Regions from separate parts of the Agrobacterium sp. O3.4 genome, predicted to be linked through region 4. Evidence: predicted binding sites of a transcription regulator. Region 4 holds the regulator's gene; each other region holds the start of a gene.
The links. Region 4 encodes LexA, which represses DNA repair genes until DNA is damaged. Its sites were predicted from a motif close to TGTTCNNNNTGTGTTCNG; they were not measured.

Region 1 (7,213 bases), 790 kb from region 4:
GGATACTTCCCAAAAAAGAAGGCCGCTGGATGTCTCCGCGGCCCGATAAGTTTGAAGGTTAAAACCTCCAGAGGGGAACAGCTGTCGCGTGCCTTACGGGAGCGTGACAGCCAGCTAAAATATGGGAGCGTCAATAATGCAAAACAAGGTTGCATCGTGCGATATTTCGCCAAATTGGGGAAAATTCTTGCGGGTAAAAAAAGAGGGCCGCCGGATAGATCCAGGGCCCTTTAAGTGTGAAGGTCAAAAACCTCCAGAGGGGAACAGCTGATGCGGTGGAACTGGGAGGAAAAGCCACCGTGTGCATCAGCTGAGAGCGATATGGTGCTTTTTTGTGCACGAAACAACTCTTTTTTGTGCAGGTCAGGCATGCGCGCGATGCAGGCCTCGATATTTCCGGTGTATTTTATGTGCAATGCTGGTGAGGGCCGCCTGTCGGCAGCCCTCTCATCCGCATTTTCAAGTGTTTGAATTTAAACGGATATCCATGTTTTCCGGCTAATTTAGCGTCAGAAGTTCCAGTTCCGCGCCTTGGCGACGATGAAATCGCGGAAAGCTTTCAGCTTTGCGGCGTTTTTCATTTCATCGGGATAGCAGAAGTAGGTATCGAATGACGGAATATCTGCGGCCAACGACAGCTGGATGAGACCGGGATCGCGCCCGACGATGTAGTCAGGCAAACAGGCAATGCCTATTCCCAGCAGGCAGGCGCGTTTGATCGAGGTCTGGCTGTTGATCTGAAGATGCGGGATGCGCGTATTGTCTGAAGACCGGCCGGCGTTTTCCAGCCAGTTGACATCAAGAAGGTAGTTTGGCGCCGGTTCACCGAAGGAGATGATGCGGTGATTGTCCAGATCCTCGATCGACTGCGGTTCGCCGTGGCGATTGATGTAGGACGGCGCGGCATAGACATGCATGTGCACCGTAAACAGCTTGCGCTGGATAAGGTCCGATTGCTGCGGCTGGCGCAGGCGGATGGCGCAATCGGCGTGGCGCATGTTCACGTCCAGTTCCTCATTGTCGAGGATGAGCTGGATCGACATTTCCGGATAGAGTTGCAGGAACTCCTGCACCTTGTCCGTCAGCCAGCCCTGGCCGAGACCAACCGTCGTCGTGACGCGCAGCTTGCCGCTCGGCTTTTCCGTCGTTTCGGTCAGCTGCATCTTCACCGTTTCGAGCTTCAGCAGCACGTCATGTGCGGTGCGGTACAGCAACTCGCCCTGTTCGGTGAGGATCAGGCCACGAGCATGACGATGGAACAGCTTGACGCCGACATCCTGCTCCAGCGCGCTGACCTGGCGGCTGATGGCCGACTGGGACAAATGCAGCTTGTCGGCAGCGTGGGTGAAAGACCCTGCTTCGGCTGCGGCATGAAAAATGCGCAGTTTATCCCAGTCCAATGGCATTGCCATGCCTATCCTGCCTTTCGGTTATTCCGCTGCGACCGCGAGCGGTTGTTGCGCGGTGAGATAGCGTTCTGCTTCCAGCGCTGCCATGCAGCCCATGCCGGCGGCGGTGATCGCCTGGCGGTAAATGTCGTCGGTGACGTCACCGGCCGCAAAGATGCCTTCGACGTCGGTTGCCGTGGAATCGGGAGCGGTCCACATGTAGCCGTTGTCTTTCAGCTTCACCTTGCCTTTGAACAGTTCAACCGCAGGCGCATGGCCGATGGCGACGAAGACACCGTCGATGGGCGTATCGCTGATGACGCCGGTTTTGGTGTCGCGCAGGCGCACACCCGAGACGGAGGGTGGCATGGGTGGCTTGGTGGGTGCGCCGGTAATTTCGGCGATTTCCGTGTTCCACAGGATCTTGACGTTTTCCTTGGCAAACAGCCGTTCCTGCAGGATCTTTTCCGAACGGAAGCTGTCGCGGCGATGCACGACTGTCACGGATTTGGCGATATGGGCGAGATAGAGCGCCTCTTCCACGGCGGAATTGCCGCCACCGACCACGATCACATCCTTGTTGCGATAGAAGAACCCGTCGCAGGTGGCGCAGGCGGAAACACCGAAACCCTGAAAATGCTGTTCGCTCTCGATACCGAGCCACTTGGCCTTGGCGCCGGTGGCGATGATCAGCGTATCGGCAGTCCAGACCTGACCGGAATCGGTCTTGACCACAAATGGCCGGGTCGTGGTGTCAACTTCGGTCACGAGGTCGCTGACGATTTCCGCGCCCACATGGGTTGCCTGCTTCAGCATCTGGTCCATCAGCCACGGACCCTGAATCGGATCGGCAAAACCCGGATAGTTTTCGACATCGGTGGTGATCATCAGCTGGCCACCCTGTTCCATGCCGGCAATCAGCACCGGCTTCAGCATTGCGCGGGCCGCGTAGATCGCCGCCGTATAGCCGGCGGGACCGGAGCCGATGATCAATACCTTCGTGTGGCGGGCAGACATGGAAACATTCCTTCTCAATAGCAGGGTCTTCGCTCAAGGGCCTTCCAGCCGTGGACGGCGGACGGGCCACAACCCCTTCGTTGGCAGGTATTTAAGGTTGTCTAGTGTCTTTATTCAAGGGCAGCCTTGCGTTACCAACAAGGCAGTTGTGGATGCGCGCGCAATTTTGTAACCGGCCGGCGGCATATTGTTGCGAATCCCGTGCCGAATAGTACAAGGAACTTCTACGGCTTAACGAGGAACTTCTCCGTGACCAGCGTCGAACTCGATGCCATCGATCTGAAAATCCTGCGCGAATTGCAGCGCGACGGGCGCATGACCAATGTGGAACTGGCCGAAAGGGTCGGTATTTCCGCGCCGCCATGCCTCAGGCGTGTCCGCAAGCTCGAAGAAGCGGGTGTGATCGAGGGTTATCACGCCATGTTGAACGCGCCGAAGCTCGGTTTTGATCTCGTCGCCTTCTGCATGGTTGGCCTCAAGCGCCAGTCGGACAGCAATCTGAAGGCTTTCGCTGCCGCGACGGGCGGCTGGTCGCTGGTGCGGCAGGCATGGATGGTGTCAGGCGAAAGCGATTTCCTGCTGCATTGTGTTGCCAGAAACCTCACCGAGTTTCAGGATTTCGTCATCGAGGTTCTGACGGCTGACGAAAATGTCGACACGGTTCGCACCATGCTCACCATCCGTCAGGTCAAGCGCGTCGGTCTCGTGGAAATCTGAACGGCAGATTTGCAGTTGCTTTGCTAGGCGTTATGCGCGCCTTAGCGTGTCATAGACCGCACCGAGACTTGTCGCCTCTTTTTCCAGCGGGAATGTGGTGCGCACATGCGCAAGCCCGGCCAGCGCATGGTTTTTGGCCAGAGCCGGGTCGGCAAGATAGGGCTTTATCGCATCCACGAGTGCTGCGTAGTCACCCGCTTCGACCACCATGCCGGTCTTTCCCTTGACGATCATTTCCTCGTAAGCGCCGGCATTGCTGGCAACGACTGATGTTTCCGACGCCATCGCCTCGAGCGGTGTCAGGCCGAAACCCTCGTTTCGCGACGGGGCGACATAGAGCGTCAGCCGTCTGTACCAGGGTTTGATATCATCGACTTCGCCCTGAAACACGATCCGGTCGGAAAGGCCGGCTGCGGCAACATCGGCTTTGAGTGCGTCACCAAAGGCCTTGTGTTCCGCCGTCACGCGGCCGGAAACCACGGCCGTCCATTCAGGGTGTGCGGGCAGAAGCTCGATCATGGCGCGCACGAAGAGATCGGTGCCCTTCTGGTGGCGCACCCGCCCAAAACAGCCGATCAGATAGTGTCCCGGCAGGCCGGTTGAGGCGATCGTGTCCTCGGGGCCTTCCGCCGGATGAAACAGATCGGTGTCGACGCCATGCATCACGACGCTATGGGGGACTTCAAGAAACGAGCCGGAACGGCCGCTGGTTGCCACCACCGCATCCATCTTCGAAATCAGAAAGCGGGTATAGGCGGAATGTCGCCTTTGCGCGGCCGAGGTGAACAGCAGCTTTACCTTCATGCGCAGCACGTCGCGCATGAAAATGCCCGGCAGCATTTCAAGATTGCGACGGGCGTGCCAGATGCGGGGGCCGCCGAACGGCCCGTTTTGCCAGAGGCGCCACAGATCGCGGAAGCGCACATGCGGCAGATGCGGCGGCAGGCCGGGGCCGATGACGGCCACTTTTTGTCCCAGCCGGTTCTGCACTGGAATGAGCTGAACGATGGTGGAGGTGACGCCGGAGAGCCTGCGCTTGAAGTTCGGTGCAAGCACCTGCACATCTTTCAGACTGACGTGGGACAAGATGGGCTTCCGTCTCTGCGGCTGGTTTGGCGGTTTGATACGTCAAAAGGCAATGCGCCCGCGAGGGGCGCATTGCGGTGAGGCTCATCAGCCCCACTGTACCGCGAGGATTTCGTAACCCTTGGCGCCGCCCGGAGCATTGACTTCGATGCTGTCGCCAACTTCCTTGCCGATCAGGGCACGGGCGATGGGCGAGGAGATGGAGATGCGGCCAGCCTTCACATCGGCTTCCTGGTCGCCGACGATCTGGTAGGTCTTTTCCTCGTCGCTGTCCTCGTCCACCAGCTTGACGGTGGCGCCGAACTTGATCTTGGAACCGGACATCTTGGAAAGGTCGATGACCTCCGCGCGGGCGGTCAGGTCTTCCAGTTCGGTGATGCGGCCCTCGTTATGGCTCTGGGCTTCCTTGGCAGCGTGGTATTCGGCATTTTCCGAAAGGTCGCCATGGGCGCGCGCTTCCGCAATTGCCTCGATGATACGGGGACGTTCCTCCTGCTGGCGAAAGCGCAGCTCCTCCTGCAGCTTGACGAATCCACCCTGAGTCATCGGTACTTTTTCTACCATTTTTTTATCCTTCGCATTCCGGTCGCTTTACTTGCAGACACAAAAAGAAACAGGTTCCGGAGGGGAACTCCGGAACCATGCCAAAATCATAACTAAGCCGACTATATCAGAAGACGATAGCGAAATGCCAGCAAATTTGAGGCGGGCAATTTTATGCATTCATTCATGAAGTTAGGCGGCAAGATTGACATTTCTCAATAGAACATATAGTGAACATAATTATGAAGAAGTCAATCAGGCAACGTCTGGCCATTCTCTCCGATGCGGCGAAATATGACGCATCCTGCGCCTCCAGCGGTACGACGAAACGCAGCTCCGCTGCATCGGGCGGATTGGGTTCCACGGAGGGATCGGGGATCTGCCATGCCTATGCGCCGGATGGGCGCTGCATTTCGCTGCTGAAAATCCTGCTCACCAATTTCTGCATTTATGACTGCGCCTATTGCATCAACCGTTCCTCCAGCAATGTGGAGCGCGCGCGGTTTACCGCCGAAGAGGTAGTGTGGCTGACGCTGGAATTTTATCGGCGCAATTATATCGAGGGGCTGTTTCTTTCCTCCGGCATTATCCGCTCTTCCGACCATACGATGGAAGAGATGGTGCGCGTGGCGCGTGAGTTGCGCGTTACTCATGGATTTCGTGGTTATATCCATCTGAAATCGATCCCTGAAGCATCGCCGAAGCTCATAGAGGAGGCGGGGCTTTATGCGGACAGGCTGTCGATCAATATCGAGTTGCCGACCGATAGCGGTATCGGCCGTTTCGCGCCGGAAAAGCAGCCTGCAAATATTCGCCGCTCCATGGCTGATATTCGCCTGAAAATCGAGGAGGCCGGCGAGCCGACGGTGCGCACGCGTCGGACCAAGCGCTTTGCGCCCGCCGGACAGAGCACGCAGATGATCGTGGGTGCTGACGGCGCTGATGACAGCACCATCCTTTCCACCAGTGCCCGGCTTTATGGCAGTTATGGCCTGCGCCGCGTCTATTATTCCGCCTTCAGTCCCATTCCGGATTCCTCGAAAAACCTGCCACTTATCAAGCCGCCCTTGATGCGTGAGCACAGGCTTTATCAGGCCGACTGGCTTTACCGGTTTTACGGTTTCGACATTGGCGAGATAACCGCGATTGGTGGCGATGGCATGCTCGATCTCGATATTGATCCGAAGCTGGCATGGGCGCTCAAAAACCGCGACCGTTTTCCGGTGGATGTGAATGCGGCGGATCGGGAAATGCTGTTGCGCGTTCCCGGCTTCGGCACCAAGACGGTGGCGTCCATCCTGTCGTCACGGCGGTTCCGGCGGGTACGGCTGGAGGATGTTGCCCGTTTCGGGGTGTCCCTGAAAAAGGTGAAGGCCTTTATCGTCGCGGATGGCTGGACGCCGGGCAAACTGACTGAACGGCCTGATCTGCGGGCGATGTTTGAGCCGCAGCCCGAACAATTGTCGCTGTTGTGATGTATGGCCCGGTTCTCGAAGGGCGGGGCGATTTCGGCGAGTGGCGCGATGCGGCTCGGGCGGCGCTTGCCGCCAACATACCGCCAGAGGCGATCGACTGGCGGCTGCGGGATGACGAAGCTGGTCTGCTGGATTTTGCCGGGGAGCCGTTGCCGACGCTCAAGCCTGGGGAAACCCAGGTCTCCGCTCCGTCCGCTTTCGTGGCGCTGGCACAGGCGGTGATCTGTCACAGCGATAAGGGCCGTTTTGCGCTGCTATACCGGCTGCTGTGGCGGCTTAGGCAGGATCGCGCCCTGTTGCAATTCAAGTCCGATCCGGATGTTTCACAGGCACGACTGCTCGAAAAATCCGTCCGTCGTGACTGTCACAAGATGACGGCCTTCGTTCGTTTCAAGGAGTTACTCTTACCGCAGGGGCAGGGCGGGCGACGGCGCTTCGTTGCCTGGTTCGAGCCGGATCATTTTATTGTCGAGCGCGAGGCGCCGTTTTTTCAGCGGCGGTTCACCGACATGGACTGGTTGATCGCGACACCGCAAGGGTCTGCGCGATGGGATGGGAGCGTGCTGCAAACATCGCGAGAGGCCGCCGCCAAACCCGATTTGACAGACGAGACGGATGATCTCTGGCGGACTTATTACGCCAATATCTTCAATCCCGCCCGCTTGAAGATCAAGGCGATGACGGCGGAGATGCCGAAAAAATACTGGAAGAACCTGCCCGAGGCGGATCTCATTCCCGGCCTCATTCTGGGCGCGGAGGCGCGGGTGCTGGATATGGCGGCCAAGGCGGCAAGCCAGCCGCAGCCATTTCACCACCGCCTGCAGGCCGTTGCCGCCGCGGCACGGGAGGAGGTCCTGTCGGCGGAACCGGAAGGTTCGCTTGCCTCCTTGAGGCGGCAGGCAGGCCAATGCACCCGGTGTCCGCTGCATTGCAAGGCGACGCAAACTGTTTTTGGCGAGGGGCCGGAGGATGCGGATGTCATGATCG
Region 2 (7,213 bases), 660 kb from region 4:
ACCGCATGGCCGGAGCGTGTGCCCCAGTTATCGCGGGTGGCATCTGATTTGTTGGCCTGCGCCCGTTTCCAGCCGGGAGTGGAATAATTATTGGCGAAGGGTTCCGCCTTATCGAAGCGGGACTGGCCATAGCCGCCGCGCCCGCCATAACCGCCGTAATTGCTGTCGGATGCCGCGACATCCACATGGGCGGGCGGCAGTTCTTCCAGAAAACGTGAGGGCAGGGTGGATTGCCATAAGCCATGGATACGCCGGTTCGATACGAACCAGATATGGCAGAGTTTCTTGGCGCGGGTGATGCCGACATAAGCCAGACGGCGTTCTTCTTCGAGACCGGAGCGGCCGCCTTCATCCAGCGCCCGCTGGTGCGGGAACAGGCCTTCTTCCCAGCCGGGCAGGAAGACGGTGTCGAATTCCAGACCCTTGGCGGAATGCAGCGTCATGATGGATACGGCATCCATCTCGGCATTTTGTTCCGCATCCATGACGAGTGCGACGTGTTCGAGAAATCCACGCATGCTTTCGAAGGATTCCATCGACCGGATGAGTTCCTTCAGGTTTTCCAGCCGCCCGGGTGCTTCCGCCGTCTTGTCGACCTGCCACATGGCGGTGTAGCCGCTTTCGTCGAGGATCTGTTCGGCAAGCGTGGTGTGCTCGGTGTTTTCCAGGAGGCCCTGCCAGCGGCGGAAATCCTGCACCACGTCGAACAGCGCCTTGCGCGCTTTCGGTTTCAGCTCGTCGGTTTCGATAATGTCGGCCGCTGCCGCCAGCATCGGAATATCGCGGGCGCGGGCATAGTCATGCAGGTTGCGGATCGTCGTATCACCAAGACCGCGCTTGGGTGTATTGACGATGCGCTCGAAGGCGAGATCGTCGGCCGGCTGGCAGACCAGCCGGAAATAGGCCATGGCATCGCGGATTTCGAGGCGCTCATAAAAACGCGGACCGCCGATGACGCGGTAATTGAGACCAAGCGTGACAAAACGGTCTTCGAATTCGCGCATCTGGAAGGAGGCGCGAACGAGGATGGCCATGTCGTTCAGCTTGTGATTCTTGCGCTGGAGCTGCTCGATCTCCTCGCCGACGGCGCGGGCTTCCTCCTCGGAATCCCAGGCGGCATGCACCATGACCTTTTCGTCATCAGGGCTGCTGCGTTCGGTGAACAGGGTCTTGCCGAGACGCCCTTCATTATGGGCAATCAGATGGCCGGCCGTGCCGAGAATATGTTCGGTGGAGCGGTAGTTACGTTCCAGCTTGATGACCTTGGCGCCGGGGAAATCCTTGTCGAAACGCAGGATGTTATCCACTTCGGCCCCACGCCAGCCATAGATCGACTGGTCGTCGTCACCAACACAACAGACGTTCTGCGGCTCGCCCTTGGCGCGCTGTGCGAGAAGCCTCAGCCACATATATTGCGCCGTGTTGGTGTCCTGATATTCGTCCACCAGAATGTAACGGAACTTCTGGTGATACTCCTTCAGAATATCGGTGTGGCGGCGGAAGATACTGATCGGGTGCATCAGAAGATCACCGAAGTCACAGGCGTTCAGCGTCTTCAGCCGGTTCTGATAGGCGGTGTAAAGCTCGCGGCCCTTGCCATTGGCGAAGGCGCGGCTGTCGCCTTCCGGAATATCCGGCGGCGTCAGGCCCTTGTTCTTCCAGCCGTCGATCATGCCGGCGAATTGTTTTGCCGGCCAGCGCTTGTCATCAAGACCTTCGGCCTGGATGAGCTGCTTGATCAGCCGCACGACATCGTCCGTATCGAGAATGGTGAAATCCGATTTCAGGCCGACGAGTTCCGCATGGCGGCGCAGCAGCTTGACGCCGATGGAGTGGAAGGTGCCGAGCCAGGGCATGCCCTCGACAGCGCCGCCAACCAGCACGCCGATACGTTCCTTCATCTCGCGGGCAGCCTTGTTGGTGAAGGTCACGGCAAGGATCTGGCTCGGATAGGCACGGCCGGTTGCCAGAATATGGGCGATGCGGGTCGTCAGAACGCGCGTCTTGCCGGTGCCGGCGCCCGCGAGCACGAGAACGGGTCCGTCCAGCGTTTCCACGGCATCGCGCTGTTCCGGGTTGAGGCCGGACAGATAATCGGGCGCGGCACGTGTCTGGTCGCGCGCCGCCATGGCACGGGCGGCAATGCCAAGCCCGCCGCCGTTTTCCGAAGGGGCATTGTTCGTTGCCCTGCGCGGTGCGGCGGGTTCTTCATCGAAGAACGGCATATCGTCAAAACTGTTGCTCATGCGGCCCAATGTAGTGATTCGGGATATAAAGGCCAGAACCGTGTTCTGCTTTTATTCCGGTATCGTCAGTCAAAACGCCTATTCCAAGGCATTTTCTTCGTCTCAAGCCCGTCTGTCGGCATCGAACGCGGCGTCAACGGGCACTTGCAGCGCCACGGCAAGCTGGTTGGTCTTGGCTGCAAGCGCGATGATGCGCAACAGATCGGCATGTTGTTCAATGGTCATGCCCTTGGCTTTTGCGGCGGCCGTGTGGGAATGGGCGCAATAGGAGCAGCCATTGGTGACGGAAACGGCGATATAGAGCATTTCCTTCACCAGGGGATCAAGCGCCGAAGGCGTCGCCATCACGGCCTTGACCTCGGCCCAGGTCTTTTCCAAGAGATCAGGATCAAAGGCGAGGTAGAGCCACATATTATTGATGAAATCCGATTTGCGGGTGGTGCGGATATCATCGAACACCGCTTTGACGCGTGGGTCGGCTTCGGGATTTTCGGCTTTCGTCACGGTGCTCATGGCTTCCTCCGGAAATGGTTTTCGGCTTTTAGAGTAACCGATCGGCGGAGATTTGCGACAGAAACGGTTGCGCCATGCGTCCCGACGAAAATTCATCACAAATTACAATTACGTAAGGAACGGTTTTGTGCGTTGCCTTCGTCAAGGCGAGCGGGAATACTTTGCACGTTCCAACAGGGTTCGGTTTGGAACTCCATTTTACTGCGCGGATCAACCGGAGAAATACATGCGGGTCTGGAAACAGGTGGGTGTCAGTGTTGCCGTGGTGGGAGCGGGGCTCTGTCTCTGGGGCTTTTATTCGCCCGATGCCCGCAATGTTCTCGCTGCCATCGGGCTTGGCAAAACGCCGGCCGGTGCGATCGAGGTTGCCGCATCCGGCGCCGGAGCCTCCGGCACGCCAGCGGGCCAGAATGCCGGCGGCGCGCATGGCAACAGCAACGCGACCCTGGTGGTCATGGCTCCCGTCAAGAAAGGTACGGTCAATGACCGGCTGAACGCCATTGGCAATGGTGAGGCGATCCAGTCGGTTGTCGTCATGCCGCAGGCCTCCGGCACCGTTTCGGAAATCCGCACCTCCTCCGGTGCCCGCGTCGTGAAGGGGCAGGTGCTCGCGCGGCTCGATGATGAGGAGCAGGTGATCGAGCGCGACAAGGCGCAGGTCACACTGCGCAGCGCGGTTGAAAAATCCAACTCCTACAAGAACCTGAAATCGGTTTCCCGGCTTGACGTGCTGGATGCGCAGATTGCCGAAGAGGCTGCCAAGCTTGCGCTGAGCACTGCCGAACTCAATCTCAAGCGCCGCGACATCGTCGCGCCCATCGAAGGCGTGGCCGGTATCGTCGCTGCCAATATCGGCGACAACGTTACCACGCAATCGACCATCGTCAGCATCGATGATCGTTCTGAAATTCTCGTCAATTTCTGGGCTCCGGAGCGCTTCGCAACCGCGATCAAGGTCGGCATGCCGGTGGAGGCGACGTCGATTTCCCGCCCCGGCGAGGCCTTCAAGGGTGAGATCGAGGCCGTCGATAACCGTGTTGACGAGGCAAGCCGGACGATCCGCATCCGGGCGAAGTTCGGCAATGAGAAGGATGAGCTGAGGGCCGGCATGTCCTTCGGTGTTACCATGCGTTTTGCCGGGGAGACCTATGCTTCGGTCGATCCGCTGGCCGTGCAATGGGATGCGGAAGGCTCTTATGTCTGGCGCGTTGCCGACAGCAAGTCGAACAAGGTGCGCGTGCAGATCGTGCAGCGCAACCCCGATGCCGTTCTGGTCAAGGCCGAGTTGGCGGAGGGCGAGCCTGTCGTGATCGAGGGTCTGCAGCGTGTGAGAGAAGACGGCGCGGTCCGCGTCAACAATCAGCCGAAGCCTGAAGAGGTTGCCAGCCAATGACGACGCAGCCACCCTCCGGGCAGGATTCCAAGCTCGCCTTTACTGCCCTGTTCGTGCGCCGGCCCATTCTGGCGGCGGTTCTCAACACGCTGCTGGTCGTCGCCGGCCTTGCCGCGCTGGTTGGCGTCGAAGTGCGCGAATTGCCCGATGTCGACCGGCCGACGATCAGCGTCAGGACCACCTATGAAGGTGCCGCGCCGGAAACCATTGATCAGGAAGTGACGCAGACCATTGAAGGTGCTGTCGCCCGTGTCAGTGGCGTCAAGTCCATCTCGTCCAATTCGCAATTCGGCACCAGCCGCGTGACGCTGGAATTCGGCGATAATGTCGATCTCGCCGTCGCCGCCAATGATGTGCGCGACGCCATCGGCCGCGTCACCAATCAGCTGCCTGACGATGCCGACGAACCGCAGATCATCAAGGCGGATTCCGACAGCCAGCCGATCATGCGCCTTGCCGTCACCTCGACCACACTCAGCATGGAAGACCTGACCAAGCTGGTGGATGACGAGATCATCGACCGTCTGGCCGCCGTTGATGGCGTGGCGGATGTGGAGCTTTACGGCGATCAGGAAAAGGTTTTCCGCGTCGATCTCAATCAGGCGGCACTCGCCAGCCGTGGTCTGACGGTCACCGATGTCTCGAACGCGCTTGCCAGCGCTGCGCTTGACGTGCCGGCGGGGTCGCTGAAAAGCACGACGCAGGACATCGTCGTGCGCGCTACGGCGAGCCTGACGAAGCCCGAAGACTTCTCCAATCTTTTGATCAAGAACAATATTCGTCTCAGGGACGTGGCAACCGTCATGCTCGGGGCAGATGATGAATCCACCTCGCTGCGCTCCAATGGCGTGCAGGGTGTCGGTCTCGGTGTCATCCGCCAGGCGCAGTCGAACACGCTCAGTATTTCCACGGGCGTGAAGGCCGCTGTTGATACCATGTCGGCCAACCTGCCGGAAGGCACGCGTATCGTCGTGACCAGCGATGACGCCGTCTTCATCGAAGGCGCACTGCACGAGGTTGAACTGGCGCTCGGACTTTCCGCGCTTATCGTCGTCGTGGTGCTTTACCTGTTCCTGCGCGACTGGCGCGCCACTCTCATTCCGGCGATCACCATGCCGGTGGCGCTGATCGGCACCATTGTCGCCATCTATATGGTTGGCTTTTCCATTAATATTCTGACGCTGCTTGCCATCGTTCTCGCGACCGGCCTGGTTGTCGATGACGCCATCGTGGTGCTGGAAAACATCGTGCGCCGCCGCACGGAAGGCATGGGGCCGCGGGCCGCTGCCGTTCTCGGCACGCAGGAAGTCTTCTTCGCGGTCATAGCAACGACGGCGACGCTTGCCGCCGTGTTCATTCCGCTCTCCTTCCTGCCCGGCCAGCTTGGCGGCCTGTTCCGCGAATTCGGCTTCGTGCTGGCCTTCGCGGTGGGCTTGTCCTCGATCGTCGCCTTGACGCTTTGCCCGATGCTCGCCTCACGCATGCTGAAGGAAGGGTTGAAGGAGCCGACGGGGCCGCTCGCCTGGTTCGGCAATGTCTTTGCCTCCACCTATAAGTCAACGCTTTCCGCCTGCCTCAACAATCCGCTGATCGTCATCGTTGTCGCGCTGATCTTCTCCGGCCTGTCGTGGATCGCCTTCGGCATGATCCAGAATGAGCTGACGCCGCGTGAAGACCGCGCCTCGATCATGATGCGGGTGACAGCGCCGCAGGGCGTCAGCCTCGAATATACCCGTGACCAGTTGCAGCGGATCGAGGAAAACCTGCAGCCGCTGCGCGACAGTGGCGAAATCCGCAATATCTACTCCATCACCGGCATGAACGGTTCGTCCAATACCGGCTTCATGGTGCTGACGCTCGCCCCCTGGGCCGATCGTGAGCGTACGCAGAACCAGATCGCTGCCGACGTTACCTCCGCTGCCAACAGTGTGCCGGCGCTGCGTGGGAATGCGATGCAGCCGAACAGCCTCAGAATTCGCGGCGCCGGCAACGGGTTGCAGATGGCGATGGTCGGCAGCAATTATCCGGCGCTGACGGCGGCGACGCAGAAATTGCTGCTTTCCATGGAAGAAAGCGGCCTGTTCGACACGCCGCGCTTCGACAACGAGCCCAATCAGGCGCAGATCTCCGTCTCCATCGACCGCGAACGCGCGTCGGATCTCGGTATCGATATCACCGGCCTGTCGCGTGCCATGCAGTCGCTGCTGGAGGGACGCTCGATCGTTGATGTCTTCGTGGATGGCGATGCGATCCCCGTACGGCTCCTGTCTTCGACCCGGCCGATCAACGATCCGACCGATCTGGAAAACGTCTTCCTGAAAACGGGCGACGGCAAGATCGTGCCGATGTCGGTTATTGCCACGCTCAAGGAAAATGCGGTCGCGCCGCAGCTGAACCGCGAGCAGCAGCTTCCCTCCGTTGGCTTTACCGCCAACCTCAAGGATGGCGTTTCGCTTGGTGAGGCCCTTCAAAAGGTGAATGAGCTTTCGCAATCCGTGCTGCCGCCGGGCGCTCGCCTGCTGCCGCTCGGCGAAGCGGCGACGCTTGAAGAAAATTCGAGCGGCATGTTGCTGACCTTCGGTTTCGCCATCGCCATCATCTTCCTCGTGCTCGCCGCGCAGTTCGAAAGCGTTCTGAGTTCGGTCATCATCATGACCACGGTGCCGCTCGGCCTTGCCTGCGCAGTCATCGCCCTGCTGGTCACCGGGTCCAGCCTCAACGTCTATAGTCAGATCGGTCTCGTGCTGCTGGTCGGCGTCATGGCCAAGAACGGCATCCTCATCGTCGAATTCGCCAATCACCTGCGCGATCAGGGCGCCACCGTGCGCGAAGCCATCGAAAAGGCCACCAGCATCCGTCTGCGCCCCGTGATGATGACGATGATCGCCACCATTCTCGGCGGCGTGCCGCTGGTGCTGGCGCAGGGGGCAGGTGCGGAAGCTCGCATCGCGCTCGGCTGGGTCATCGTCGGCGGTCTCGGTTTTGCGACGCTGGTGACGCTATACATCACGCCGGTCTCCTATCTGCTGATTGCCCGCTTCGCCAAGCCGCAGGCGGATGA
Region 3 (7,213 bases), 660 kb from region 4:
TCAGGTTTTCCGTCGGTTTTCTGGCCGGTCTGCGCCCGGTTGCGGGCATCGGCGCGGGCCAGTTCCTCCATCAGCTTCTCAGCCGCCTTGGCGCGTTCGGCAGCCTCGCGCGCTGCCTCCCGCTGCTGCATGATGGTTTCGCCGCGCTTCTTCTTCTCGGCCGCCTGGCGGGCCTGATCGTAAAGATCGCGCTTCTTGGGGTCTTTTAAAAGGTCATAAGCCTGCCCGACTTCGGCGAATCGCGCCGAAGCATCGGGATCGTCGCGATTGGCGTCCGGATGGACGGTTTTCGCCTTCGTGCGCCAGGCAGCCTTGATTTCCTCATGGCGGGCGTCACGTTTCACGCCGAGGATCGAATATGGATCGCGCATGCGAAACACCAGTTACGTTGGCTCAGTCTGCCGCCGTTCATGGCGCAATCCTGAAACTAACCCCTCCGAAAAGGGATGCCGCGATCATTCACGTACACGCCCTCGGTTTAATCAACGTCGACTGTTGCAATAAGTTGCTAATCACTCCTTTACGCAGGAAGCGCGGCGCGGGGTGGCCGGGCTTATTCCATGCGCCAAGGTAAATAGATTATTTCTGCTCGAAGCGGGTCATCAACCACTCGCCGGTTTCCGAGAGGCAGGCCTGTCCGGAATAAGCGGCCACACCTTCGAAGGAGTGGCGCGTCGTCCTGAAATCGCGGCAGACGAAACCGCTGGATTTGTCTTCGTGAATGGCGGTCACGACGCCGGCGCTGCCGGTTGAGGCATTGGCCCAGGGCAGCGGCTGGTCGGCAAGTTTGGCAAGATCGGCCGATGTTACCGCATTGCGGATGGTCGCATCATCGGTCTGCTGGCCATTATTCTGCTGGTTGGGAACGGAGGCCGTGGAGAGCGAGCGGTCGACCTTGTCGCCGCCGAACAGATCGAGGCTGACACAACCGCTCAGCACCACGAGCATTGATACGACGGCGGAAACTTCCGCGATCGACGAAAGGAGGCCCTTTGTTCGACTGTTCGACTTTGCTATGACGGTCACCATCTTTCGCCAGAAATCATCTCTGGGGTCCAAATCAGCTCGGGAGCATTTTAGTCAATATGTCGGAAACGGGGTTAACATCCAGTGACTTCACGGAAGAAAATGAACCTTTCACCCTTTTTGCCGAATGGCTGAAGGATGCGACGGCTTCCGAAATCAACGATCCGAACGCGGTAGCGCTCGCAACCGTCGATGAAAATGGCCTGCCGAATGTGCGCATGGTGCTGTTGAAAGACGTCGATGATCGCGGCTTCGTTTTCTATACGAACTTCGAAAGCCAGAAGGGCCGCGAGATCCTTGGCCAGAAAAAAGCCGCCATGTGTTTCCACTGGAAAAGCCTGAGACGTCAGGTGCGTCTGCGCGGCGAGGTGGAAATCGTCACGGATGCGGAGGCGGATGCCTATTACGCTTCCCGCCCGCGCGGCAGCCGCATCGGCGCCTGGGCGTCCAAGCAGTCGCGACCGCTGGAAGGCCGTTTCGCGCTGGAAAAGGCGGTGGCTGAATATACCGCCAAATATGCCATCGGCGATATTCCGCGCCCGGCCCATTGGTCCGGTTTTCGCATTCGCCCGGTCAGCATCGAATTCTGGCACGACCGCAAATTCCGACTGCATGACCGCGTCGAATTCCGCCGCGAGACGCCGGATGCGCCATGGTCGAAGGTTCGTATGTATCCTTGAAGGCGGTGGGGGCAGGCCGGTGCGGCCTGCCTATTTCAACAGCGAATCGAACAGCGGCAGGCCGATGACGGCGGAAATGGCGATCAGGCCGTAGCAGATGCGTCTGAATGCGGCCTCATCGGCAAATCCGTGCAGGCGCGCGCCGGCATAAAGACCCGCCCCGTAAAACGGCAGGGCCAGCAGGAAAAAAACGAAGACATCGGCGGTGAAAAGACCACCGAAAAAATAACTTGCCGTGGAAATCACGGTCGAAACCGCGAAATAAAGAATGACATTGGCGCGCACGAACGCACCTTTGAGCGCCCCGCCAAGCCAATAGGCAACCACGGGCGGCCCACCCAGTTGCGCCGCACCCGAAAACAGCCCGGCCAGAAACCCGGTAAACAGTGTCAGAGGCGTCTTCGGCCGCCCGCTATACCGCCAGCCGGACAGCAGAAACAACAGAAGCACGACGACCACGGTGGAAATGATCCAGCGCAGGGTCAACGGATCGCTATGGGAAAGCAGCAGGGTTCCAAGTGGCACGCCGACAAGTGCGCCTGCCGCCATGGTGAAAACCTCACGCCGGTCCGCCATGCGAAAGGCTGGGGGTATCATGCCAAGCGTCAACACGCCGTCCACCACTAGCAGAACCGCTGACGCGATGCGCGGTCCGACGATCGCGCTTGCCAGCGGAATGAAGATGAGTGCTGCGCCGAAGCCGGAAAAGCCGCGGGCGAGACCGGCGAGAAATGCCGCACCCGCAAACATGGCCAGCAGCGACGGGCTATGGGCGGTGATGAGGGACGAGAAAAAATCGAGATAAGGCATGGGTGACGGCACTGTTTCGAATGACTGTTCCTATCGCGACGGCGGGCATCTGTCGCGGAGATTTCCGTTCAGGGTCGCGAAACATCCTTTCGGATCGACGCGGCCGGAGAATCGTGGTTAGAGTTGTAGCGCACGAACAAAGGATGAACAAATGTTTGCTGACACGATGCGTCGGTTTGAAGAGGCCTCGCAAAAATATGCCGCTGAAAACGGAATATTCCGCGATCCGGACTGGTACATGCTGAAGCTTCAGGAAGAGGTTGGCGAGGTCACGCAGGCCTGGAACCGGCTGACGGGGCGGGGGCGCATCAAGGGCAGGAGCAAAGAGGAGATGAAGCGGGATCTGGCCGACGAAACCGCTGATCTCCTCGGCCATGTGCTGTTGCTGGCCCATTATAATGGTCTCGATATTGAAGGAGCGATCGAGCGCAAGTGGCGTTTCAGGCCGGGGGGCTGACGATCCGCTGAGAAGGCCCGATCGTTGCGGCATCGTGCCGTTGGTCTGGTGTCTTTATGACAGCGAGACGATAAAGAACAGGATCGCAAGAACGGTGGCTACCGGTGTCATGACCAGCCGTTCTGCGCGGCTCTTCGACATTGCGTTCAATCCAATGCTCACCGCAAGATAGCAGGCGATGATCCAGATGCCGGGTTCGATCCAGCTTGCCGGCCAGATCGCTGCGAAGCCTGCCTTTTGCAGCGGAAAAGACGCCATAAGGCCATAGATCGCAAGAGAAGCGACACTTGCAATTCTTTGCCTGACCGGCAGCACACGGCTTGCGCCGCCCCAGGCAAAACGGCCGAAAGGCGCACCGGCGGCGAGGGTGATCTGAAACGCGGAGAGAGAGAGCAATACAAGCGTCGCGAGCGACACGGCGACAAGCAGCATGACCACTCCGGTTATGGATGCGCCGACGGAGGCGCCTGACCAATATCGGCGTTCCGGCCGTTACGACCGCCACTATAAGTCCAAATGGCGAAAGGCGTGTGACGCGCATTCACATCACGGCCCACTTTTCAAAGCCGTAAAAGCCGTGCGTCTTGCAGCATGTCTGCCACCGCATGGAGATCACCCATGACGGCAACGCATTTTTCCCGCATTTCCTCGGTCGGCGGCGCCACGTCCGGCACCATGATCGTCATCATGCCGGCCGAAGCGGCCGAGCGGACGCCGGAATAGGAATCCTCGAGCGCCAGGCAGCGGCCCGGCTCGAGGCCGAGGCGCTTTGCTGCAGTGAGATAGGGCATGGGTGCGGGTTTCGGTTCGGTATAATCGCCGCGCGCCACGATGGTGTCGAAGCGCCTGAGAAGATCGTAAGGGCCGAGATGGCGTGTAACCGATGTGTGCTGCGAAGATGTTGCGATGGCGCGGCGGATGTCCAGCCGGTCGAGAAGATCGAGGATTTCGGCGACGCCGGGTTTCAGCGCCACACCCTCCGCCATCATCACACCGAGATGCCGCAGCCACGCGTCGCGAAAAGCATCCATGGGAAAATCCGCGCCGTAATCGGCAAAGATGGTGCCGGTGATGACATCCCAGGGACTGCCACAGACCTTCTGATAGGTCTCGACCTGCATTCCATGGCCGCCTTCCTCCGAAGCCGCCAGAAATGAATCGCGATAAAGCACCTCGCTTTCAATCAGCAATCCGTCCATGTCGAAAACAACCGCATGCGGGCGAAAGGGCAACATGGGCTTAACCGAACCGGAAGGGGCGTTCGCCCAGGCTCTCGAACGGGCGGATCAGATAACCGTCCGGATCGGCAACGATGAATTGCCGATTGCCGACCTCGACCGTGCCGCGCCTGTACCACTTCTCTTCCGGCGCCAGAACGAGGTCGATCGAAGACCGCTCCAGTCGCGTCAGAATGGGTTGCAGGGAAGGAACGGCGAGCTGCAGATTCATGCCGCGACCCAGCGGAAATTCTAGCCCGGCATTATCAGCCACGAAGGTCCGGGTCGCACCGATCTGGTCGATCATCACCTGTGCTTCATCGAGGGCAAGATAGGCGAAGCCCTCTTCGGGACGCTCATAAACCACATGAAAACCGATCAGGTCGCAATAAAAGGCGCGGCTTTTCAGCCAGTCGGTGACGGCAAGTTCCGGGACGAGGGCATTGCGTATGATGGTCATGGTCTCCTTGTGCCACGCAGGCCCGGCGGTGGGAGGAGGGCCTGCCGTGAGGGTGATCTTATCGTCTTCTCGGTGAGGTGCCAGAGGAAACCTCATCATGGCAGCCATGTGCAAGGTTATGGGCTGGGATTGCTGCGGCAGGCTTAACATTTCGCGTGACCGCAACTATCTCTGCCGTCATGCCGGACTGGATAAGGCATCCGGCCAGCCCAAATCCTTGGGCGGACAACACGCTTCTCGCCGCACAGACGCGCGTCGGCTGGATACCGGCTCAGGGCCGGTATGGCGGCATTTGGGACAGACCGCAGTGATCCAAGCTCCGAATTCCTTACGCCTTCGTGCCGCCAACGGTGATCTGGTCCATGCGCAGATGCGGTTGGCCAACGCCGACCGGCACCCACTGCCCGGCCTTGCCGCAATTGCCGATGCCCGTATCGAGTTTGGAATCATTGCCGATCATCGAGACGCGCTTCATCGCATCAGGTCCGTTGCCGATCAGCATGGCGCCCTTCACCGGCGCGCCGATCTTGCCGTTCTCGATGAGGTAAGCCTCGGTGCAGCCGAACACGAATTTGCCTGATGTAATATCCACCTGTCCGCCACCGAAGGAAACGGCATAGATGCCCTTTTTGACCGAGGCGATGATTTCTTCCGGCGTTTTGTCGCCTGATAACATGTAGGTATTGGTCATGCGCGGCATCGGCACATGCGAATAACCCTGCCGGCGGCCGTTGCCGGTGGCTTTTGCGCCCATCAGCCGGGCGTTCTGGCGGTCCTGCATATAGCCCACCAGCCGGCCATTCTCGATCAGCACATTATAAGCGGATGGCGTGCCTTCGTCGTCGATGGTGAGCGAACCGCGACGGCTGTCGATGGTGCCGTCATCCACGACGGTGACGCCGGGGGCGGCCACCATCTCGCCCATCAGGCCGGCAAAGGCCGAGGTCTTCTTGCGGTTGAAATCGCCTTCCAGACCGTGACCGACGGCCTCATGCAGCATCACGCCCGGCCAGCCGGAGCCCAGCACCACATCCATGGTGCCGGCCGGTGCATCGATGGCGGTGAGGTTGACGAGCGCCTGGCGCAGCGCTTCATCCGCGCCACGCTGCCAGCTTTCCGTTGTAATGAAGTCGCCGAAGCCAACGCGACCGCCAATGCCATAGGAGCCGCTTTCCTGCCGGTCGCCTTCGCCGGCAACGACGGAAATATTAATGCGGGTCATCGGGCGGATATCGCTGACGCGATGCCCATCGGCGCGCAGAATATCCACCACCTGCCAGCTTGCGGAAATCGTCGCCGTCACCTGCCGGACGTTTTCGTCCTTATCACGCAGATAGGCATCGATATCGGTGAGGAGCTTCACCTTTTCCTCAAAGCTCGGGCTGCCGATCGGGTTTTCGTCGCCATAGAGCTTCTTGTTGGTGCGCTGGGGTGCGGCGGCATAGGAGCCGGAATAACCGCGGGTGACGGCGCCCACCGCATCCGAAGCGCGCTTCAGCGCGCTTTCGGAAAGCTCGCCGGCATGGGCGTAACCCACCGTCTCGCCGGCAACGGCGCGCAGGCCAAAACCCTGATCGGTGTTGAAGGAGCCGCCCTTGAGCCGGCCATTGTCGAAGGTCAATGATTCGGCCTGGGCATGTTCGATGAACAGCTCGCCATCGTCAGCGCCGACGAGCGCCTCTCCGACGAGCTTGCGCAATTGCGTTTCATCGCAATCGAAGAGTTTTACAAGATCGTCGGTCATGGGAGGCTCCAGTCATTATCGTTCAATGACCGATTTAGGCACTGGAGCGGGCAGACGCAAGGCTGCCCGTTGACGACGAGACGTTACGGCAGTGCGTCGTAGCCTTCGGCAAAGCCGGTGAGCTCGATCGGAATGCCGACACGGTCCTGATCGACGGATTCACGCAGCGCAAAAACGGCGGCCTTGCCGGCGCGCAGAACCTTCAGCAGCTCGTCGTCAATATCCACTTCCACATAGCAGCCTTCGGAGAAGCAGCGGGTGAAATAGGCGCGGCCGATATTATTATTGTCGATATAGAGCTCCATGCCATCCTTCAGCAGAACGCCAAGCGGTGCGAGGATACGCAGGATGCGCGACTTGCGGTCGGCGGTCTTCAACACCACCACCGAAAGCCCCACTTCAGGGCGGTCGTCGGCAATGACGTTCTGCATCAGGGCGCATTGCTCTTCCGACGCGCCGGCCGGTTTGTCGCAGATGACAGACCATGCGCCATGCGTCGACTTCGGCGTGCCGGGCGGCTGCTGTTGCGCCAGCGCCGCAGCGGCGGGGGCGATGATGGCAAGACCGGCGGCGGCAAGAAAAGTGCGCGCGAGCGGGGAAAGACGCATGGATACCTCTGGGATTCGAATCAGTGCGGCTATTTTGACGCCATAATCCGGAAAAAAAAGCCTTGGAACCTCAATTCCAGCGGAGTTGGGCGGAAATAGGACCTTTCCGCTTTGTTCATGTGCGTAATTTCTCCGCCCGCCACCCCACCTCCGGCCTGGGCTGGCAGGCTGCAAAACCCTCTGAAAGAAGGGCCTGTGCCGCATTCTGACT
Region 4 (7,213 bases):
GATCGGTCAGAGCCTTCCAGCCGTCCCAGTCGTCTTCCGCCATGCCGTCTTCGACGGAGATGATCGGATACTTGGCAACGAGTTCAGCCAGATATTCGGCCTGCTCGATCGGCGAACGGGTCTTGCCTTCGCCTTCATAAACGTAGTTGCCGTTCTTGAAGAATTCGGTCGCAGCACAGTCAAGACCGATGAACATGTCGTCGCCCGGACGGTAGCCAGCCTTTTCGATCGACTTCATGATGAAATCGAGTGCTGCCGGCGCGCTTTCGAGACCCGGTGCAAAACCGCCCTCATCGCCGACATTGGTGTTGTGGCCCTGTGCGGACAGTTCTTTTTTGAGCGTATGGAACACTTCCGAGCCCATGCGCACGGCTTCACGGATGTTCTCCGCGCCAACCGGCAGGATCATGAATTCCTGGAAATCGATCGGGTTGTCGGCATGCGCGCCGCCATTGATGATGTTCATCATCGGAACCGGCAGCAGATGCGCGTTCGGGCCACCGACATAACGGTAAAGCGGCAGGCCGGAGGCTTCGGCTGCAGCCTTGGCGACAGCGAGCGACACACCGAGGATGGCGTTGGCGCCGATGCGCGACTTGTTCGGCGTACCGTCAAGCGCGATCATCATCTGGTCGATCTGGATCTGGTTTTCAGCGTCGAAACCGCCGATGGCGTCGAAGATTTCCGTATTGACGGCTTCAACCGCCTTTTCCACGCCCTTGCCGAGATAACGCTTGCCGCCATCGCGCAGCTCAACCGCTTCATGCGCGCCGGTCGAGGCGCCGGAGGGAACGGCCGCACGGCCCATGGAGCCGTCTTCGAGGTAAACATCGACTTCAACAGTCGGGTTGCCGCGGCTGTCGAGAATTTCGCGCGCGATGATATCGGTAATGGCAGTCATGGTCTCTCCCTTGGGAATGGAACAGATATTTTCCGTCGCCTGTCTTAGACGATGACGAAGAAATTACAATGACGGCGGGCGGCAGAAACGGAGCGCCCGCCATTTAAAATCGATTGGCACAAACGAAACGCACGGCCTCAGGCTTTGGTGATCGCGTCAAAGGCCAGAAGCTTTTCCAGCAGTTTCGGCATGTCCTTCAGGTGCACCATGTTGGGGCCGTCAGACGGTGCATTGTCCGGGTCCTCATGAGTCTCGATGAAGAGGCCGGCGACACCGACCGCCACGGCCGCGCGCGAAAGCGTCTCGACGAATTCGCGCTGGCCGCCGGTGGAACCGCCCTGCCCGCCCGGCTGCTGCACCGAATGGGTGGCGTCGAAGACAACAGGCGCGCCGAGCGAAGCCATGATCGGCAGCGAGCGCATGTCGGAGACCAGCGTGTTGTAACCGAAGGACGCGCCGCGCTCGCACAGGAGCACATTCGGGTTGCCGCTTTCGTTGAGCTTGGCCAGCACGTTTTTCATGTCCCAGGGCGCCAGAAACTGGCCCTTCTTGACGTTGATGACGCGGCCGGTCCTGGCGGCGGCGACGAGAAGATCGGTCTGGCGGCTGAGGAAGGCAGGAATCTGCAACACATCCACCACTTCGGATACGATAGTGCATTGTTCCTCGGTGTGAATGTCAGTCAGAACAGGAAAACCGTATTCCTTCTTCAGATCGGTAAAAACCTGCATCGCGCTGTCAAGGCCGATGCCGCGCTTGCCGGAAAGCGACGTGCGGTTCGCCTTGTCGAAGGAGGATTTATAAACGAGGCCGATGCCCAGGCTGTCGCAAAGTTCCTTCAGCACGCCGGCAATCATGAAGGCATGTTCGCGGCTTTCCATCTGGCAGGGGCCGGCAATCAGCGAAAAACGCTCGGTATTGGAAAAGGAGACCTTGCTGGCGCCATCGCCGGCGGTGACTTTGAGATTGTTCGTAACGCTCATCATTTTTCCTCGAAGGCGAAGGCAACGCCCTGACCGGGTGCTGCGGGCACCACCAGCCGGCCAGCCGCTTCTGTGCTGGACACGCCATTAGCAGCAAGTACCGCTTCTGTCACGGCAAGATCGCGAACGGAAAAGACGATGCCTGCGCCGCGCAATCCACCGCCGCCCTCTTCGGGAATATTAAAGGCATGTCCGCCGAAGACCGGCTTTTGCGTCAGTCTTATGCGGGCATTGCCGGTTGCGAAAAGCACATCACCATCCGGGGACATTTTGCCATCACAGCCGAAAACAGTTTCGATTAGCCGCACCGCATTCGCATCACCACCGGAAAACAGGACGATCTCGCTGAGACCGGAAACGCCGTTAGCATGGCGCTCCAGCACTGAGCGGTCGCCCGGCAGGGCCTGCAGCCGCTGGCAACTGAACAGAAAGAAATCCTCCGCGGAACCGCCTGCTGCAAAAGCCAGCCGGAAGGCCGCCTCGCTCTGCGAACCATCCGGCATTTTGACCGGCCGCGAAAATTCAAAGCCATTCCCGGCCGAGAGGCCCGCGGCTACGAATCGGTCGTGATCGCCACGAGCGTCCTGTGTCGCAGCGACCAGAGCGGAAAATCCCTCGCCTGCAACCTGTTTCCGGAAGGCCTGGTCCCGCCCGGTGAACACATCTCCGCGATCAATCGATGCATTATAGTTAGCCGGGTTAGCGATTGCGAGAGGCTCCAGATACGTTCCATCGGCGAAAAAAACGCAGGCATTCTGCGTGCCGAAGGGGTGAAGAGCCGCAGGCGCTACCGTAAATCCCAGGTTTCCAAGGCGATTTGCCGCAATGTCGATGTGCTCGACAGGCAATACGAGATGGTCGATGTGGTATGGTTTCGTCATTTCCCTGCTTCCTCCTGTCGCATGCGGCATGGCCATGCCGGAACAGTCCGGACGGCAGAAAAGCACAATTTCGTGCTTTCAGGCAAATTATCAAAACAACAGATAGCAGCTTCACGAAATTTTAGGGGATTGCGGAACACATATGGAACATATAGTGTTCGTTCTGTATTTGTTTCGCGACCTCCACTACGATTCTCAAGGGTGTTTTCCTCATGCTCACGCGCAAACAGCAGGAATTGCTTCTCTTCATTCATGAACGAATGAAAGAGTCCGGCGTGCCGCCCTCCTTCGATGAAATGAAGGACGCACTCGATCTTGCTTCCAAATCCGGCATCCACCGGCTGATAACCGCCCTCGAAGAGCGCGGCTTTATTCGCCGGCTACCTAACAGGGCACGGGCGCTGGAAGTCATCAAGCTACCGGAGGCCTATGCGCCTGGTGCGAGGCCGCAGCGCGGCTTTTCGCCAAGCGTCATCGAAGGCAGCCTCGGCAAACCGAAGGCACCGGAACCCGCACCTGCGCCCAAGGCGCCCGCCAACGATCTCGGTGGTGCTGCCACGGTGCCGGTCATGGGCCGCATCGCCGCCGGCGTGCCGATTTCCGCCATCCAGAACAACACCCATGATGTTGCCGTACCGGTGGACATGCTGGGTTCGGGTGAACATTACGCGCTCGAAGTTAAGGGCGATTCGATGATCGAGGCGGGGATTTTCGACGGCGATACCGTCATCATCCGCAACAGCAATACCGCCAATCCGGGCGATATCGTCGTGGCACTGGTGGATGACGAGGAAGCGACGCTGAAGCGGTTCCGCCGCAAGGGCGCTTCCATCGCGCTGGAAGCCGCCAACCCCGCTTATGAAACCCGTATCTTCGGGCCTGACCGGGTAAAAATTCAAGGCAAGCTGGTCGGGCTTATACGCCGTTACCATTGATCTGAATTGGCCGTCATTCTCTCGAGACAGGTGTCGTCATGCGGCGGCGCCTGTCGAAGATAACGGCAATTTCTTAGTTCGACTGACCATGTGAGTCTCGGGCACTCCTATTCTTCCCGCAGACGGATACATCTCGTCTGGTAAAGATCAGTTCCAGTTTCATATGGATATCTTTGTCGCGCACTCCTCACCGGCCTGTTATCACCAATGCGTCGTACGCCGTGGACTTCTGATCGCGTGAGGTCGTTGACGCTTGCGGGATGCGGCCGGCCTGACGCTGCCACCGAATGGTGACACTCGATGCAAAGCCCCTGCCATTCATCAACGCGATTTATGAGTGCCATGGATTATTTTCGATATTCCATCATGCCCCGACAGGTATAGAAATGCGCGTCATATCCGGGAGATAAGCCATGTACGATCTTTACATCGCCAACAAGAACTACTCTTCATGGTCACTGCGGCCGTGGGTGTTGATGCGCACTCTGGGTATCGCCTTTGATGAAAAACTTGTTCCGTTTGGCGAAGGTGTCGCCTTTTCCAGCTTCTCGCCGACCGGCAAAGTGCCTTGCCTTGTCGATGATGGCGTGACGATATGGGAAACGCTGTCGATCGCCGAATATCTCGCAGAACGGCACCAGGGCGTCTGGGCAGGCGACAAGCAGGCGCGGGCATGGTCGCGTTCGGCGGCGAGTGAAATGCATGCCGGCTTTTCCTCGCTGCGCAATCTTTATCCGATGTCGGTCGGTATTCGGGTCAAGCCGAAGGGTGGCGATGCCGGGCTTGCGGCAGACATAAAGCGCATCGATGCGCTATGGAGCGAAGGTCTGACAAAATTCGGCGGTCCTTATCTTGCCGGTCAGAAATTCACGGCGGTCGATGCTTTCTTCTGCCCTGTCGCGTTCCGTTTCCAGACCTATGGCGCTGATCTTTCACCTGCGGCAAAAGCCTATTGCGACCGGCTGCTGGCCCTGCCCGCCATGCGTGAATGGTATGAAGCCGGTTTGAATGAGATCTGGCGCGATGCGGCGCATGAGGAGGAAATCGGCGGCATTGGTGAAATGACTGCCGATCTGCGTGTGAAGGTCTGAATATCCATGCTGGCGACGTTCATTGCGGTGTCGCCAGCAACTGCCTGACTGGTTCCGGCACCTCGTATTCGAAACGGTCGGTTTTCCAGTTGTAATAGCGGTGCTCGCTCCATGGCCTGTCCGCCCCGGCAATCGCCGCGCGCAGCCGTCCGACGACCGCAGGCTGATCGCTGTCGGCAAAGTTTATTTCCACCGAACCAATGCGCCGCAATATATCCCGGTTGAGCAGAAGCGCACCTGAGCGGCATTGTGAAAACGAGGTCCTGCGGGAAACGACGACAATATCGGCGATGTCGCAGGCTTTTCCGGCAAACCGGCCGTCTTCCAGAACGACGATCCACTCCCCGCTCCCGGCGCGCGCCACGCACCATATGCCTTTGCTGCAGGTGAAGACGCCGGGTTCCGCATCTTTCAGCGCTGCCGTCATCTGCCGTGTCACCGCCCTCGTCTCCTCCGGCGTAAGTTTTGATTTTGTGGTCAATCCTACACTGGTTATTGCGGCCTCCGCTTTGAGATTGACCGGTGGAACGGGCTGTTCCGGCAACAGGAGTGCTCTTTGCCACTGGCCGTATACGAAGTCCTGCGGTCGCGTTTTTGTCGTATAGGCTTTGCCGTCGTCCAGCAGCGCCACCAGTTCCCCCTCCTCGTGAATGAGCAGATCCGGGCCATCGCGATAGGCCGTGGCCGCCGACAGGCCGAAGGCGGAAACAAGAAGCGGAATACCAAGCAATGCAAGCCGGCTGCGCAGCAAGGTGAGCAGCAGGAAACCGGCGGAGCCGAGACCAATGAACCACTCATGCGGCCGCCCCGTTGCTGCACTGCCGCCCCAGGACGCCACTTCATTGGCGACTTCGATGACAAGCGCCATGCCATAACCCATGATCTTCAGGAACGGCCCGTCGAGCCCGAACGGCATCAGCAGCATGGCGAGCAGGCCAAAGGGCATGACGATCAGCGACATCAGCGGCATGGCAGCCAGATTGGCGAAAAGTCCATAGGTGGTGACACGATGGAAATGCTCGGCCGAATAGATCGCCGTCGAAACTCCGCCAATCAGCGACGTGGTAATGACCCCGCCAATGATGGTTCCTGCCATTTGCGCCGCCGTCATCCATACCGGTCTGCGTCCGATCAACAGTCGCTCGTGATCGCCGCGCCGGCGGCCCCACCAGGCATAGGTGGATACGAGCGCGATGGTCGCGGCAAACGACATCTGGAAACTCGGCCCCATGATTTCCGAAGGCGAAAAGACAAGGATGATGAGAGCCGAAATAGCGACATTCCGGAGACTGAGCGACGGCTGATCGAAAAGAACCGCGATCAGCATCACCGACATCATCAGCCAGGCGCGCTCGGCGGAGACGGCGAAACCGGAAATCAGGTAATAGGCGAGCGTCATCAAGAGTGCCGCGAAAGCCGAAATCTTCTTGACGGGCCAGCGCTGCGCAAAAGCGGGAAACAAGCTGAAGGTCAGCCTCAGCCCCACAAAAAAAATGCCTGCGGCAAGTGCCATGTTCAGCCCGGATATGGCAACGATATGGGCAAGGCCGGAAAGCCTCAATGCCTCCATCGTATCGGCCGAGATCGCCTGTCTCTCATCAGTGACGATGGACGCGGCGAAGGCTCCGGCGTCACCGCCAATGACATAGCGGATGCGCTCTGCAATGGCGCTGCGCAGGCCATAAAGCCGCATATCCGCCCATTCCAGCCAGCCCGTTTCGACTTTGATGTCGCCCCTTGGTGATATGAGTGCCTGCGGCGGTTTGTAGAAAAATCCGGTCGCACCAATACCTTTGAAATAGGAAGCGAAGGCGAAGTCATTCAGACCCGGCAAAGCAGGGCCGGAAGGCGGCGACAGTCGGGCCTTGCCTTGAATGGTCGCGCCAAGTGCAACGGGGTCACCTCCGCCACGGGACATCAGCGAGATTCTCGCCGGCGGACGCGACAATGCTGGCGCTTCGGTCGCAGCCAGCTGAATGACATATCGCCAGGAACCGCGCGCATCCACTTCCCGGCGCACCACCGTGCCGGTGATGGTGGTTGTAACCGGGGTATCCAGTACCACGGTTCCCGCCCGCCGGGTTTCAACATCCGCCAGAAGCATGCCCAGCAGAAGAAAAGCGGCAGCGCTGCAGGTCGCCGCCGACAGGCCGTTATTATATCGGCTAAACAGCGCCAGACCGGCAGCAAGCAGGAACATGATGGCGAGAGCAGGCAAGGACGGCGTGACATCAAGGGAAAACCACAGGATCGCGCCGCAGCCGATAAAGACGGGAACGAAAAGGAAATCATGGCCGAATGCGCGTTCCTCGGCGACACAGCCGGCAACTTTTTCGGTGATGACAGCCTTGAGATTGCGCCTGACAACACGGGTGGGCAGATCATAAGCCACAAGATCGCCGGCACGGTGAACGGGAAACAG

Region 1: M0412_RS01975 (putative DNA modification/repair radical SAM protein) is a predicted target of LexA. The motif match lies at 4,971-4,988, and genes of this name have one in related genera.
Region 2: M0412_RS02550 (ATP-dependent helicase) is a predicted target of LexA. The motif match lies at 2,288-2,305, and genes of this name have one in related genera.
Region 3: M0412_RS09055 (MazG nucleotide pyrophosphohydrolase domain-containing protein) is a predicted target of LexA. The motif match lies at 2,649-2,666, and genes of this name have one in related genera.

The regions. Positions count from the first base shown of each region.
Region 1 covers NZ_JALPZP010000001.1:408,639-415,851, forward strand. The annotation lists gene M0412_RS01950 (LysR family transcriptional regulator VtlR) at 510-1,406, opposite strand; gene trxB (thioredoxin-disulfide reductase) at 1,431-2,405, opposite strand; gene M0412_RS01960 (Lrp/AsnC family transcriptional regulator) at 2,655-3,122, shown strand; gene M0412_RS01965 (glycosyltransferase family 4 protein) at 3,153-4,208, opposite strand; gene greA (transcription elongation factor GreA) at 4,296-4,772, opposite strand; gene M0412_RS01975 (putative DNA modification/repair radical SAM protein) at 4,994-6,226, shown strand; gene M0412_RS01980 (UdgX family uracil-DNA binding protein) at 6,226-7,213, shown strand, end outside.
Region 2 covers NZ_JALPZP010000001.1:542,431-549,643, forward strand. The annotation lists gene M0412_RS02550 (ATP-dependent helicase) at 1-2,246, opposite strand, end outside; gene M0412_RS02555 (carboxymuconolactone decarboxylase family protein) at 2,349-2,759, opposite strand; gene M0412_RS02560 (efflux RND transporter periplasmic adaptor subunit) at 2,986-4,152, shown strand; gene M0412_RS02565 (efflux RND transporter permease subunit) at 4,149-7,213, shown strand, end outside.
Region 3 covers NZ_JALPZP010000001.1:1,860,700-1,867,912, reverse strand. The annotation lists gene M0412_RS09075 (DnaJ C-terminal domain-containing protein) at 1-371, opposite strand, end outside; gene M0412_RS09070 (RT0821/Lpp0805 family surface protein) at 580-1,029, opposite strand; gene pdxH (pyridoxamine 5'-phosphate oxidase) at 1,086-1,706, shown strand; gene M0412_RS09060 (sulfite exporter TauE/SafE family protein) at 1,737-2,516, opposite strand; gene M0412_RS09055 (MazG nucleotide pyrophosphohydrolase domain-containing protein) at 2,668-2,973, shown strand; gene M0412_RS09050 (hypothetical protein) at 3,028-3,405, opposite strand; gene M0412_RS09045 (HAD family phosphatase) at 3,534-4,208, opposite strand; gene M0412_RS09040 (VOC family protein) at 4,213-4,650, opposite strand; gene tldD (metalloprotease TldD) at 4,979-6,394, opposite strand; gene M0412_RS09030 (invasion associated locus B family protein) at 6,478-7,002, opposite strand.
Region 4 covers NZ_JALPZP010000001.1:1,203,003-1,210,215, forward strand. The annotation lists gene eno (phosphopyruvate hydratase) at 1-901, opposite strand, end outside; gene kdsA (3-deoxy-8-phosphooctulonate synthase) at 1,039-1,884, opposite strand; gene M0412_RS05820 (VOC family protein) at 1,884-2,765, opposite strand; gene lexA (transcriptional repressor LexA) at 2,978-3,700, shown strand; gene M0412_RS05830 (glutathione S-transferase family protein) at 4,114-4,791, shown strand; gene M0412_RS05835 (ComEC/Rec2 family competence protein) at 4,811-7,213, opposite strand, start outside.